Linked DNA regions of Heliomicrobium gestii. The main gene of each other region encodes a partner of the protein of the gene in region 3 in a complex. Links are inferred from orthologs where the notes say so. Each region holds a gene or a part of one and is shown on either strand. Other genes may lie near its edges.

The links.
Region 1: rny (region 3) and pfkA share a complex: the UniProt entries of both Bacillus subtilis proteins name them as parts of the possible RNA degradosome complex. The link is inferred for Heliomicrobium gestii from one-to-one orthologs.
Region 2: rny (region 3) and GTO89_RS16090 share a complex: the UniProt entries of both Bacillus subtilis proteins name them as parts of the possible RNA degradosome complex. The link is inferred for Heliomicrobium gestii from one-to-one orthologs.

The regions. Positions count from the first base shown.
Region 1 is NZ_WXEX01000009.1:33,362-38,003, reverse strand. What follows is about bases 892-3,837. They hold pfkA (6-phosphofructokinase), read right to left. Parts: upstream 2,876-3,837; coding sequence 1,907-2,875; downstream 892-1,906. Other genes in these bases: GTO89_RS11280 (pilus assembly protein TadG-related protein), read right to left, coding at 3,030-3,837; GTO89_RS11290 (hypothetical protein), read right to left, coding at 1,686-1,871; pyk (pyruvate kinase), read right to left, coding at 892-1,646. Outside these bases: more of pyk, read right to left, coding at 1-891; more of GTO89_RS11280, read right to left, coding at 3,838-4,097; accA (acetyl-CoA carboxylase carboxyl transferase subunit alpha), read right to left, coding at 4,207-4,642. UniProt on the Bacillus subtilis protein: Catalyzes the phosphorylation of D-fructose 6-phosphate to fructose 1,6-bisphosphate by ATP, the first committing step of glycolysis.
Region 2 is NZ_WXEX01000019.1:24,377-29,053, reverse strand. The notes cover bases 1,116-4,096. They hold GTO89_RS16090 (polyribonucleotide nucleotidyltransferase), read left to right. Parts: upstream 1,116-1,516; coding sequence 1,517-3,676; downstream 3,677-4,096. Other genes in these bases: GTO89_RS16085 (polysaccharide deacetylase family protein), read left to right, coding at 3,843-4,096; rpsO (30S ribosomal protein S15), read left to right, coding at 1,151-1,414. In the rest of the region: GTO89_RS16110 (bifunctional riboflavin kinase/FAD synthetase), read left to right, coding at 1-540; GTO89_RS16105 (hypothetical protein), read left to right, coding at 614-820; GTO89_RS16100 (hypothetical protein), read left to right, coding at 839-1,063; more of GTO89_RS16085, read left to right, coding at 4,097-4,583. UniProt on the Bacillus subtilis protein: Involved in mRNA degradation. Catalyzes the phosphorolysis of single-stranded polyribonucleotides processively in the 3'- to 5'-direction. Necessary for competence development in Bacillus subtilis.
Region 3 is NZ_WXEX01000010.1:21,126-25,813, forward strand. Bases 902-3,893 are described here. They hold rny (ribonuclease Y), read left to right. Parts: upstream 902-1,628; coding sequence 1,629-3,158; downstream 3,159-3,893. Other genes in these bases: GTO89_RS11890 (regulatory protein RecX), read left to right, coding at 902-1,257; GTO89_RS11900 (hypothetical protein), read left to right, coding at 3,307-3,828. In the rest of the region: recombinase RecA, read left to right, coding at 1-682; more of GTO89_RS11890, read left to right, coding at 679-901; GTO89_RS11905 (TIGR00282 family metallophosphoesterase), read left to right, coding at 3,948-4,688. UniProt on the Bacillus subtilis protein: Endoribonuclease that initiates mRNA decay. Initiates the decay of all SAM-dependent riboswitches, such as yitJ riboswitch. Involved in processing of the gapA operon mRNA, it cleaves between cggR and gapA.

The DNA.
Region 1 (4,642 bases), on a different replicon or contig from region 3:
TGGGAGGTGAGGCCACCCTCGACGGTGATGATGCCAGCGCACCGTTCAAGAGCCTGCACGTATTCGCGGTCGGTTCCGAAAGCGACCATGATTTCGCCCTTTTCCAATCGAGCCGCATCTGCGGGGGAGCGGCAGATGCGAACCTTGCCGACCGCCTTTTTCCGTCCGATGCCCATGCCGTGAGCCAGGATCCGGCCGGCCACATGGACCTTGAGCAGGTTCGTCGTCCCCGATACGCCGACAGGCACGCCGGCGGTGACGACGACGAGGTCACCCGAAGCGATGCGCCCTTCATTCAAGGCGCATTCGATGGCATCGCCCAGCATCTCATCAGTGCCCGCTGTTTCCTGCACCTTCATCGGTTCGGCGCCCCAGACGACCGCCATCTGGCGCAACACCTTTGTCTCCGGCGTGGCCGCGATGATCGGACATTCGGGACGGTAGCGGGAGACCATGCGGGCCGTCGATCCCGCTTTGGTCAAGGTGATGATCGCCTTGGCCCCCAGGTCGGCGGCGATGCTGCAGGTGGCGTGGCTGATCGAATCGGTGACCGATCCCAGCCCCGATTTGCGGCGGCGATCCAACTCCTCGTCATGGCGCAGCACCCGCTCTGTCCGTATGGCGATGCGGGCCATCATCGTCACCGCCTCGACAGGGTACTTGCCGGCCGCCGTTTCACCGGAGAGCATGATGGCGTCAGTCCCATCGAGGATGGCGTTTGCCACATCGGTCGCTTCCGCCCGCGTCGGCCGAGGGTTGCGGATCATCGAGTCGAGCATCTGTGTCGCCGTGATCACCGGCTTGCCGGCGATGTTGCACTTCTCGATGATCATCTTCTGGACAAGAGGGACGTCTTCCGTCGGAATGGCGACGCCGAGATCGCCCCGAGCGACCATGATCCCGTCAGAAACGGCCAGGATCTCGTCAATGTTATCGACGCCCTGGTGGTTCTCAATCTTGGCGATCAACTGCATAGAGGCGCCGCGATCCTCCAATATCTTGCGGATGCCGAGCACATCGGAGGCGTCGCGAACAAAGGAAATGGCGACAAAATCCATATCCTGGGCGATGCCGAACTCGAGATCTTTCACCTCTTTCTCGCTGATGGCCGGCATGCGCAGGGCCACGCCGGGGACGCTGACGCCCTTGCGGCTGCTCACGTCGCCGCCGTTTTTGACGCGACAGCGGATCTCGCCTGTCTGGACGGCGATCACTTCCATCTCGATGTTCCCGTCGTCGATAAGCACCCGCACGCCCGGTCGCACATCCTCCACGAGCCCGCCATAGCTGATCGGCAGGCGCTCCGCAGTTCCGAGTGTCCCGTCGTCAGGAAAGAGGGTGACCTCGGCGCCTTCCGCAAGGGTTGCCTTACCACCAGCCACCTGGCCGAGACGGATCTCGGGGCCTTTTGTGTCGAGGAGGATGGCGATGGGCTGTTCCAAAGCCCCGGCAGCCTGGCGGACAGCAGCGATGCGGGCGGCATGCTCCTCATAGGTGCCGTGAGAAAAATTCAACCGGGCCACCCGCATGCCGGCCCGGATCATCTCCGTCAAGATGGCGGGATCGGAACTGGCGGGTCCGACGGTGCAGACGATCTTGGTGCGAGGCCTCCCGGTCGAAGACGCCTCCTGGGAAATGGAATGCATGAATTCGAACCTCCCCCGTCGAAGCGCGGCGGCGCTCCCTTACTTGACCTTGCCTTTGGCCGATTTTGTCACCAACAGGTAGACGAACCAGGCGCCCCCTCCGATCAGGAGCAGGGAGCCGAGCCGTGAATGATACCCGTAGAGCAACGCCCCGCTGAGCAGCACAACGACAGCTGCGCCATACAGACCGCCGCGAACCTTGGTCCAGTTTTGATCAGAAAACACATCGCTCACCCCGAGGATAGTTTACCCCCGGCTTCTTAAATGGATAACACGCCCGCCAACCGGTACAGTTCCTCGTCTAGGCCGTTGCGCTCCGTCAAGGCCTTGTCCAGATTTTCTTCGATCAGTTCTCCCTTGCGCACGCCCAGCATGATGTTGCTCTGACCACGCAAGAGCGCTTCCACTGCCTGAGCGCCCATGCGAGAGGCCCAGATCCGGTCGGTCGCCGTCGGATTGCCGCCGCGCTGGATGTGACCGAGGATGGTCACTCGCGTCTCCAGGCCGGTCTTCTCTTCGATACGCTTGCCGATCTCGACAGCGCTGCCGGCCCCCTCGGCGACGAGGATGATCGAGTGCAGCTTGCCACGCTCATGGCCGCGCATCAACCGGGCACAGACCTCGTCGATGTCAAAGGAGACCTCGGGAACGAGGATCGATTCAGCGCCGCCGCCCAGCCCGGCCAACAGCGCGATATGGCCGGCTCGCCGGCCCATGACCTCGATCACGTTGGTCCGGTCATGGGAGGTGGCCGTATCGCGGATTTTGTTGATGGCGTCAAGGACCGTATTGACGGCCGTATCGAAGCCGATGGTGTAGTCAGTGCCGGGGATGTCGTTGTCGATGGTGCCGGGAATGCCGACGATGCGGATGCCGTGGCCCATCAAGGCCTGGGCGCCGCGGAAGGAGCCGTCGCCGCCGATGACGACGAGAGCGTCGATGCCGGCGGCCTTGAGCTTGCCGGCGGCCAAAGCCTGGTTTTTCTCCTCAAAAAACTCCTTGCAGCGGGCCGTGCGCAACACCGTGCCGCCGCGATGGATGATGTCGCCGACAGATCCCACGTCCATGGGGCGCATCTCACCGGCCAGCAGGCCTGCATAGCCGCGCAGGATCCCGGACACCTTGATCCCCTGGTATATGGCCATCCGGACGACAGCGCGCACACAGGCGTTCATGCCGGGCGCATCGCCGCCAGAGGTGAGGACGCCGATATGTTGAACCAATCCCATCCCTCCATAGAAACCGCTCTTGACTATCGCTCTTCCCTTCGGAATCACCGTTCCATACTAGACTGCCCGCAAGCCTCTTCCGGCTTGCGACCCTTTTCCCCAAGAAAGATTCTTTCCTCTTGCCCCTATTCCTTCCAACTTGTTCGCGCAATCGTTATTTTAACAATTGCGCCCCTTTTCCGGTGAGCAGCCCGACGGCTGAGGCGTCGTAGAAAAAGAGACTCTGTGATGTGTTCAATGTGATCGTCGACGCCGTCAGCGCCCCCACGAGCCGGTTCGTTGAACCAGAAACGATGATGCTTCCTGCCGGCGCGCAGAGCACACCGTCCACCTGCAGCCCGTCGCCGCTCACAAAGATGTTTTTCCGCGAGTAGTAGGCCGCCCGGCTCCCGGCGCCGTTATACCGCGCTCCCGTGCCGGTGATGCGGATGTCGCCGGAGGCGGCGATCACCCCGCTTCCGCTCAATGACGCCGATTCGACGGTGACATCGCCATCGACATAGAGGATGCCGTTCAGGTTCATCTCTGTGATGACGAGCCCGCTCGCATAGGATTGGACAGCGCCGTCGCGCAATTCGGCCCAGCCGGGCAGGGAGAAGGGCGCCGGTGACATCAAAAGGGGCAACCGAGTAAAACTGTTGCCGCTCATGCCGGATAAGGCGCCGCCATATTCAACGACATCGGTAAACTGATTTCCCGTGCCGGTGATGTCTAGGCCGCCATTGGCCCGCACCTTGCCGTTGATGGTGTTGCCGTTGCCGGAGAGAGACAGTGCCGATGTGTCCGAACCGGCGAAGATCGTGTACCGAAAGACCGGCGCCGCCCGATCATAGGCCTTCGCCGCAGCCGTGACGTGGAGCGCCCACTCCCGGTAGCCGAATAAAGGAAGAAAAAAGAGATCGACCCCTTTGGACGCCTCCAGGCGCACGATGTTGGCGATGCCGTGCTCATCCTGTTCGATCCGGAAGTTGACTGGGTCGAGGCCGTTTTTGGCCGCCATCGTAGTAGCCGCCGCGCTGGCCGCCGCTGGGTTTTCGACGACTTTCTGGGCCGCCGACAAGGCGGCGAAATCGACGGCCGCCTGGGCCTTCTGTTTGTTCAGGTACAGCCAGCTCAGGTCAATGGCCAAGCCGAGAAAGCCGATCAGGACGGGCAGCAGCAGGGCAAAAAAAATAACGATGGCGCCCTTCTGATCGCTGTTGCGCCTGTTGTGATCGCGCATGTCCGTAACCCCCCCTCTCTGCATTGTACGGAAAGGGCGGACGGAAGGTAAAAGAAAACGCCGCCGGTGCTTGCGCCCGGCGACGTCTTTTTGATTATTTGTTTCGCAATCACATCTCGGCCGCATCGGAAGCGTCCGCGCCGCAAGGTGCGAAGGGCTGATCATCGATGCAGTGCAACCCCAGGTTGCGATACTTGCTGTAGCGGCCTTCGAGCAGTTCCTGGTCGGAAAGGGCCATCAGCGATTCCAGTTCGCCGCTGAGCGCCGCCGCCAGTTCTTTCGCCGTTCCGATCGGGTTGCGGTGGGCGCCGCCAGAGGGCTCGGGGACGATGCGGTCGATCAACTTCAGGTCTTTCAACCGCTCCGCCGTGATGCCCATGGCCGCCGCCGCCTGCGGCGCCAGGGTGGCATCCTTAAAGAGGATCGAGGCGGCCGATTCGGGCGAAGCGACGGAGTAGACAGCGTGTTCCATCATCAACAGACGGTCGGCCACACCAAGGGCCAGGGCGCCGCCGCTGCCGCCTTCACCGATGATCACAGAGATG
Region 2 (4,677 bases), on a different replicon or contig from region 3:
CTGGGCATGAGGGTGCGGGTCATTGATGCCGTCACCCTCGCCGGAGAACCGGTCAGTTCCACAGCCGTGCGGGCGGCCCTGGAGAAGGGCGATGTGGAGCGAGCCGCCGATCTGCTTGGCTATGGCCCCATCCTGCGCGGTCCCGTCGTGCCTGGCGATCAGCGGGGGAGAAGCATCGGCTTTCCGACCGCCAACGTGGCGTTGCCGCCGGAACAGTACCTTCCCGCCCAAGGCGTCTACGCCGCCTGGGCTCGCTCTGCCAGCCTTCCTGAGGGCGTCATGGCGGTCATCAACATCGGCGTGAAACCCACCTTCGGCATCGATCTGGCCGAGACGGTGGAAGCTCACCTGATCGACTTTGAAGGCGACCTGTACGGTGAGACCTTGACACTTCAACTGCTGCGCAGGATGCGCCCGGAGATGCGTTTTCAAAGCCCGGAACAACTGGTGGAGCAGATCCATGGGGACCTGCAGGACACGCGGCACTTCTTCCACTCCCAGCGGGAACATATCTTTCCGAACCGGATCATAGAAATTTAAGCGACACCTTTCCTTTACTTCGCAAAATGACTATGCTACAATGTCACTTGTGACTCCGGGGAAGGAGGCGCCCATGGGACTGCCGCTGATCGACGAGCATCACCAGGAACTCCGTTCCATTGCCGGCGAGGTGGCCCACATCTGCGCCAGTGAGGAGTTTCTGGCTTTGAAGTCCGAATTGGAGCTGCTCTACCGTTTGGCTGGAGCAGAGGAACCAGCGCGGTTGGCTTTTCAGGACGCCCTGTACGCCTTGTTGAATGACAAAAGCGACGGGTCCTGAAACGGTTGGTAGCGAGCGATGCTACGTGTCATCGTGACCGACCATGCCCGCAAGCGCCTGTACAACCTGCGCCAGGAACGCATCTCCATCATTGACATCGAAACTGCAGCCCATGATATCCCCGGTCATATCCCGACGGCGACGCGCTTTCGCGGATTTGTGGCCCGTTCCGGCCGGGTTTTTGATCTCGTCATCAAAGACATCGCCACCGGGCGGCTGGTGATCACCATCATCGGCAAATGATTGAGTTCCATCGGCTCAGATTGCCGACCCTCCGGCGGCTTTCTTGGCTTTTGGAGAATACAGTGTAAGGAGGTGACATGGATGGCATTGGACAACGTACGCAAGCAGGAGATCATCGGCAAGTTCAAGCAACATGAGAAGGACACCGGTTCTCCGGAAGTGCAGATCGCCATCCTGACGGATCGGATCAACTACCTGACGGGGCACCTGAAAACCCACAAAAAAGATCACCACTCCCGCCGGGGTCTGCTGAAGATGGTCGGTCAGCGTCGGAATCTGTTGGCTTACCTGAAGCGAACCGATATTGAGCGTTATCGCAAGCTTGTGACTGAGCTTGGGCTTCGTCACTAAAAAAATGGAAAGAACGGGGAAACCCGTTCTTTCTTGCGTATGAGCGAGTTTTTTTAATGATGGAAGGAAATACTAACATATACGTCGAATATCTTAATGTTTATGAGAGGAGGGTATATTTTCTTGCAAGTATTCTCCATGGAAATTGCCGGACGCACTCTGACCGTTGAAACAGGACGGGTAGCCAAACAAGCCGGTGGCGCTGTCCTCGCCCGTTATGGCGATACGGTCGTCTTGGCGACGGCGACTGGCTCGAAAGAACCCCGGCCCGGTATCGACTTCTTCCCCTTGACCGTCGACTATGAGGAGCGTCTCTACGCTGTAGGAAAAATACCAGGTGGTTTCATCAAGCGGGAAGGTCGTCCCACCGAGAAGGCCATCCTGTCGGCGCGGTTGATCGACCGGCCGATCCGGCCCTTGTTCCCCAAAGGTTTCCGCAACGACGTCCAAGTCGTCGCCACCGTCATGTCAGTCGATCAGGACTGCCCGCCCGATATCGTGGGCATGATCGGCGCTTCCTGCGCCCTCAGCCTGTCTGATGTCCCCTTTGAAGGTCCCATCGGCGGTGTCCTCGTCGGACGGGTCAACGGTCAGTTGCTGATCAACCCGACGACGGAACAGGCCGAAAAGAGCGATATGCATCTCGTCGTGGCCGGGACGAAGGACGCTGTCATGATGGTTGAAGCCGGCGCCAGTGAGGTGCCGGAAGAAGACATGATCGAAGCGATCATGTTCGGCCACCAGGAGATCCAGCGCATCGTCGCCTTCCAGGAAGAGATGATGGCTGCCGCCGGCAAGCCGAAGCGGGAAGTGCCCCTCAAACAGACCAATCCCGAAATCGATCAGGCTGTGCGCCAATATGTAGGCGACAAACTGCTCCAGGCCATCCAAAACCCGGACAAGCTCACCCGGGAAGCCGATATCCAGGCAGTCATGAGCGAGACCGTCGAAGCCCTGTTGCCGCAGTTTCCCGAAGAGGAAAAAGGCATCCGTTCCGTTCTCGATGATATGGAAAAAGAGATCGTCCGGAAACTGATCACCGTGGACAAGCAGCGTCCCGATGGCCGGAAGGTGGACGAGATCCGCAAGATCACCGTCGAGGTGGGCATTCTGCCCCGCACCCATGGCAGCGGTCTCTTCACCCGTGGTCAGACCCAGGTGCTCAATGTTTGCACCCTCGGCACCATCGCCGATCTGCAGATCCTCGATGGCCTCGGTGTGGAAGAGTCGAAGCGCTATATGCACCACTACAACTTCCCGCCTTACAGCGTCGGTGAGACGCGGCCCATGCGGGGACCGGGCCGTCGCGAAATCGGCCACGGCGCGCTGGCCGAACGGGCGCTCCTGCCGGTGATCCCGTCGGAAGATGAATTCCCCTATACGATCCGTCTCGTGTCCGAGGTGGTCGAATCGAACGGCTCCACGTCGATGGCCAGCGTCTGCGGTTCCACGCTGTCGCTGATGAACGCCGGCGTGCCGATCAAAAAGCCTGTCGCCGGTATCGCCATGGGCCTGATCAAGGAAGGCGAACACTTCTCCATCCTCTCCGACATCCAGGGCATGGAAGATCACCTGGGCGATATGGACTTCAAGGTGGCCGGCACCGCTGACGGCGTAACGGCGCTGCAGATGGACATCAAGATCAAGGGCGTCAACCGGGAGATCCTCAGCCAGGCCTTGCGTCAGGCTCGGGAAGGCCGCATGTTCATCTTGGGCAAGATGCTCGCCGTCATTGACAAGCCGGCGACCGAGATGTCGCCCTATGCGCCGCGGATCATCACCATGTCCATCGACCCCGACAAGATCCGGGAAGTCATCGGACCGGGCGGCAAGACGATCAATAAGATCATTGCCGAGACGGGCGTCAAGATCGATATCGAAGACGACGGCCGCATCTTTATCGCCGCTACTGACACCGATGCCGCCAACAAAGCCGTCCGCATCATCGAAGGCATCACTGCTGACGTGGAAGTGGGCAAGGTCTACACCGGCAAGGTGACGCGGATCATGAACTTCGGCGCCTTTGTCGAGGTCCTGCCTGGCAAGGAAGGACTCATTCACATCAGCCAACTGGCCGAGGAACGGGTGGCCAAGGTGGAGGATGTGGTCAAGATCGGCGACGAAGTGACTGTCAAGGTCGTCGAGATCGACAAACAGGGACGGGTCAACCTCTCCCGCAAAGAAGTGATTAAGGCCGCCAAACCGGCCGTGACAGGCGCCATGCCGAACGGAAGACCCGACGAGATGCGCAAACGGTTCTAATCGAACAAGATGAACCCATGCGAAACAGGCAAACTCAGCAACGAGTTTGCTTTTCTCGTTTTCGCCTTCTTGCCGGACTGCTCTAGGCATAGATCTCTAGGGATCCGAAGTGTCGACTCGATTTTGGGCATGATCTCCGAACCGATGCGTCGAAAGGGGGAAGACCATGCGCGCCCTCTTCATCCCCTGGACCTTTTTGCGGGTGCTGTTGACCTTGACGGTTGTCTGCCTGCTGTTGGCCGGCATGACCCAATTTGTGATCACGCTAAACCAAGACATTGCTGAGACAAGCGGTCGAAGTGAGGCGGACAGCGTTGTGCGGCGAGGTCCGCCCGTCAACAAAGTGGCCCTGACGATCAATGTGGATTGGGGTCAGGAACATATCCAGGCGCTTCTCGACAGCCTTTCCCGCCATCAGGCCAAGGCGACCTTTTTCTTTACAGGCCGCTTTGCCGATAATTTTCCCGAGTATGTGACGAAGGTCCATGAGGCAGGTCATGAGGTGGGCAATCATGGCTATTCCCATCCCCATCCGACCCAGATCTCGGAAGGGGCCAACCGGGAAGAGATCCGGCGGACCCATGGCGCTTTGGTCAAACTGACCGGCCTGGCGCCGAAGTGGTTCGCCCCTCCCTATGGGGAACTGGACGAGCGGGTCCTTTCGACAGCCCGTCAGGAAGGATACCGGACCATCTTATGGACTGTCGATTCGGCCGATTGGCTTAAACCTTCCCCCCAAGAATGGATGAAGCGTGTCACAGCGGGAATTGGACCAGGGGCGCTTGTGCTGATGCATCCCACAGCGCCGACGGTTCAGGCGCTGCCATCCCTGCTCAACTATATAAAGGAAAAGGGGTGGCAAGCAGTTACCTTGACGGAACTGCTGGGAACGGCGGAGCGACCATAAAAAAAGCGATCCGGTGCAATAATAAACCCGGCAGTTGCTTGCCGGGGAGGAAAGCGAAGTGGCCTTTACAGGGGGAACCTGCCGGACCGTAAGA
Region 3 (4,688 bases):
GCCTGACACAGGCGAACAGGCCTTGGAGATCTGCGAAGCCTTAGTCCGCTCCGGCGCCATTGATGTGGTTGTCATTGACTCCGTCGCTGCGCTCGTTCCGAAGGCCGAGATTGACGGCGAGATGGGCGACACCCATGTGGGCTTGCAAGCGCGCCTCATGTCCCAAGCCTTGCGCAAATTGACCGGTGTCGTCTCCAAATCGAAAACCTGCTGCCTCTTCATCAACCAGATCCGTGAAAAGGTCGGCGTCATGTTCGGCAACCCCGAGACGACGCCGGGCGGACGGGCGCTCAAGTTTTACAGTTCTGTCCGGTTAGAGGTTCGCAAGGTGGAAACGCTCAAGCAGGGATCCGACATGATTGGCTCGCGCACACGGGTCAAAGTCGTAAAGAATAAGGTAGCTCCGCCCTTTAAAGTGGCTGATTTCGACATCATGTACGGTGAAGGCATTTCCCGCGAAGGCAGCCTGGTCGACCTGGCTGTCGACATGAGTATTGTCGAAAAAAGCGGCGCTTGGTACTCTTATAAGGGCGACCGTCTGGGACAGGGCCGTGAAAACGTCAAGGAATTCCTCCGCAACCACCCCGATCTGGCGGCAGAGATCGAGAACATCATCCGCGGACGCACCGAGAGCGCCCGTATCGCCGCCACTGCCGCGCCTGCCGCAGGAGACAGCGAGTGAGCGCAACCAGGGGGCTCGGCTTCGGCGGCATGGGGGGCAAAAGACAAAAGGAAAAAGAAGCAATCACGCCAGAGGAGGCCTGGTCAAAGGCCCTCCTCTGGCTTTCTCGTCGTTCCCTCAGCCGTCGCGAGGTGGAGACGCGACTGAAGCGGCTTGGCCTTGCTGAGGAGAATACCGAAGAAATCCTGGAACGACTGCGGGAAATCGGTTACCTCGATGACAGCCGTTTTGCCCGCTCCTTTGCCCGCTACCGCGTCGAAACGTCCTCCGCCGGCTCCCAGAGGCTGATGCGCGACCTGGCCGTCCGTGGCATTGAAGAGGTGGAAGCCAAAGCGGTCATCGAGGAGTTCCTCCCTGAGGCGGAGGAAGAGGCGCGAGCCCGCCGTCTCGCCGAAAAAAAACTGGCCGAATGGGCGCGCTCGGGACGATACGCTGACGGGGAAGAGCCGGCGAGAAGCCGGGACGTAGCCGCCCGTCTGGGCCGTCATTTGCAGCAAAAAGGATTTCCCTTGTCCATGATCTACCGACTGATCGACAGCCTGGAAGGGGAAGGGCGATTTACTTTTGATGTTTAGGCCTGATGCGGTCGACGCCGACGATGCCGTGGACAACTTGACACAATATCTGAAAAATATTAAAATGGTTAAAGGGAAGTTAAGGTTTTCGCGGAGTTTTTCTCGCCGCTTGTGACGGGCGTTTCTTATATATTACATTCTACAGCGTTCCCTACGTGTGAGGATATAGGAGCCTCTCAACCCTCTCCGGGTGCTGTGATGGGCATATAAGAAAATAGGCGTCACAGCCTGTTTACGTCAGGCTGTGGGTCATTCGCCATAGATACAGGTGGAATGAATCCTCCCGAAACCGAGTTTCTTCTCGGTTTTTTCTATTTTGCCAACTACTTCATTTTTGGTTAAGCGGAAAAGTGAGGAGGTGAAAGGACTCAATGGAATGGATTATCACTGGCTTAGTGGCCGTCATCGCTTTTGTTGGCGGGATTTTTTACCGGAAGTCCATTGCGGAAGGGAAAATCGGCTCTGCCGAAGAACGGGCGCGCCAAATCGTCGACGACGCTGTAAGAGAAGCGGAAGCGAAACGTCGCGAAGCGGTGCTGGCGGCCAAGGATGAAGTTCACCAGATGCGTTCCGAGGCCGAACGGGAAAACCGGGAACGGCGCAACGAACTGCAACGTCTGGAACGTCGTCTGTTGCAAAAGGAAGAGTCCCTGGACCGGAAGATGGAATCGATGGAGCGCAAGGAAGACAACCTGCAGCGCCGTGAAGATGAAATCGAAAAACTCCGGGCCGGACTGGCGGAAACGCTGCAAAAGCAGGTCGCCGAACTGGAACGGTTGTCTGGCTTGACTTCAGAAGAGGCGCGGACGCTGCTTCTGTCCAACATTGAAGACGAAGTGAAGCATGAAGCGGCCATGATGATTAAGACGATCGAGAATCAGGCCAAGGAAGAGGCGGAAAAGCGCGCTCGCGAGATCATTTCGCTGGCGATCCAACGCTGCGCCGCCGACCATGTGGCTGAATCGACCGTTTCTGTCGTGGCGCTGCCCAATGACGAAATGAAGGGCCGCATCATCGGCCGTGAAGGACGAAATATCCGCACCCTGGAGACGCTGACGGGCATCGATCTGATCATCGATGATACGCCGGAAGCGGTCATCCTCTCCGGTTTCGATCCCATTCGCCGCGAGGTGGCGCGGATCGCCCTGGAGAAGCTGATCCTCGATGGCCGGATTCATCCGGCGCGGATCGAAGAAATGGTCGAGAAGGCTCAAAAAGAGGTGGAACAACGCATCCGAGAGGAAGGCGAACAGGCCACCTTCGACACGGGCATTCACGGGCTCCATCCCGAATTGATCAAGCTCCTGGGACGTCTGCGCTGGCGCACTTCCTATGGACAGAACGTGCTCAAGCACTCGATCGAAGTGGCCCACCTGGCTGGCTTGATGGCCGCCGAATTGGGTGTCGATCCCGTCCTGGCTCGCCGCGCCGGTCTGTTGCATGACATCGGCAAAGCGGTCGACCACGAGATGGAAGGCAACCACGTCAGCATCGGTATCGATCTGGCCAAAAAATACCGCGAATCGCGGGAAGTCATTCACTGCATCGCCGCCCATCACGGCGACGAAGAGGCGCGCACCATCGAGGCGGTTCTGGTTGCGGCGGCAGACGCCGTTTCAGCGGCTCGGCCTGGCGCTCGACGGGAGACCCTCGAATCCTACATCAAGCGACTGCAAAAGCTTGAGGAAATCGCCGACTCTTTTGAAGGCGTCGAGAAAGCCTTCGCCATCCAGGCCGGACGCGAGATCCGCATCATGGTCAAACCGGACAAGGTGGATGATGCAGAGTCGCTCCGCGTCGCCCGGGAAATTGTCAAACGGATTGAATCTGAACTGGAATATCCCGGTCAAATCAAAGTCGTCGTCATTCGCGAAACCCGAGCGGTTGACTACGCCAAGTAAACCGTTGTCAAGCGAAGGCCGATCCGTTGCGGATCGGCCTTCCTGTTTTGCCAGCAGCTTTCTCCTAGGTTCGCGGACGAATAGGGAAGGATTTTGCCATCCTATGTAGAAACAGTTCACATTCGAATGCCGCGAGGAGTGACCCTTTTTGAGCTTGCGTTTTAAACAAGGACCGGAAGTGAACGGCAGCATGGGACTGTTGATCTCGATCCTGGTCCGCTATCCGGAAGTGGGCACCGTCAATTATGACCCGGCGCGCCGGGTTTTAAAGTTCACTTTTCTCCTGCAGCGCGAGAGTGGCAAGGACAAGTTGCCCGCCATCGCCGAGGGCGTCAAAACCGCGCTGGAGGTCTTTCATGAACTGGAAGGACTCTCGCCGTCGGTGACCTCTGTGGAACCGCGTGTGGGCGATGGCTTGGCCAGCCTGGAGGTCTATCGCGATGTGGAGAGCCTATCGCTGAATGAGATCGCCCTCCTGATCGATTTGCTGAATCAGCAGGCCGGGCAGGTCATCCTCTCGGAAGATGAGGGGGAGGCCTTGCAGGAAGAGGAGCGGTTGTGGCAGGAAGAACTGATCTCCCACATGCTGGACAGCCTGAAGAGCGGAGGGTATGATCAACAGGTCTATGCCTTCCGGGAAGAGGGACGGGTCATGGTCTATAATAAGTAAGCCATTGGACATAGATGAATCGGTTCCATGGAGAAACTGTGGTTGACAGCGGCCACAGTTTCCTGCATAGTGGGGAGACATGGCGAAAGAAAATGACGTACGTTGGAGGCCGAAGGGATTTGCGCATTCTGTTTATCGGTGATATCGTCGGCAAGCCAGGGCGGCGAGCCGTTGAGTTGATGGTGCCCAAGTTGGTCCGGGAACGGGCGATCGATTTCGTCATCGCCAACGGTGAAAACGCCGCCGGCGGTAACGGCATCACGCGAGAGATCACCCACGAACTGCTCGACCGGGGGATCCATGTGCTGACCATGGGCAACCATGTCTGGGACAAACGAGAGATCCTGGACTTTATCGATAGCGAACCACGTCTCATTCGGCCGGCAAACTACCCGATGGGCGCGCCGGGGCGAGGTTGGGGCGTCTTTACCCTGCCCGATGGCAAACGGATCGCCGTCGGCAATTTCTGCGGTCGTGTCTTTCTCGATAACCTGGATTGTCCCTTTTACGGAGTGGGCCGCATGCTCGAATCCTTGCACGGCCAGACCGATTATGTGTTCATTGACTTTCATGGCGAGGCGACATCGGAAAAGGTGGCCTTCGGCTATCACCTGGACGGCCGCGCGACGGCGGTGGTGGGGACCCACACCCATGTGCAGACGGCCGATGAGCGCATCCTCGCCGGCGGTACCGCTTATATCAGTGACGTCGGCATGACAGGCCCCTATGACTCTGTGCTGGGTGTGAAGAAAGAGGCGATCCTGCGCAAATTCATCACTGGACTGCCGGTCCGCTTCGAGACGGCGACAGGGCCGTTGCAGTTCTGCGCTGTTATCATCACCTTGGGTGATAAGGGCAAA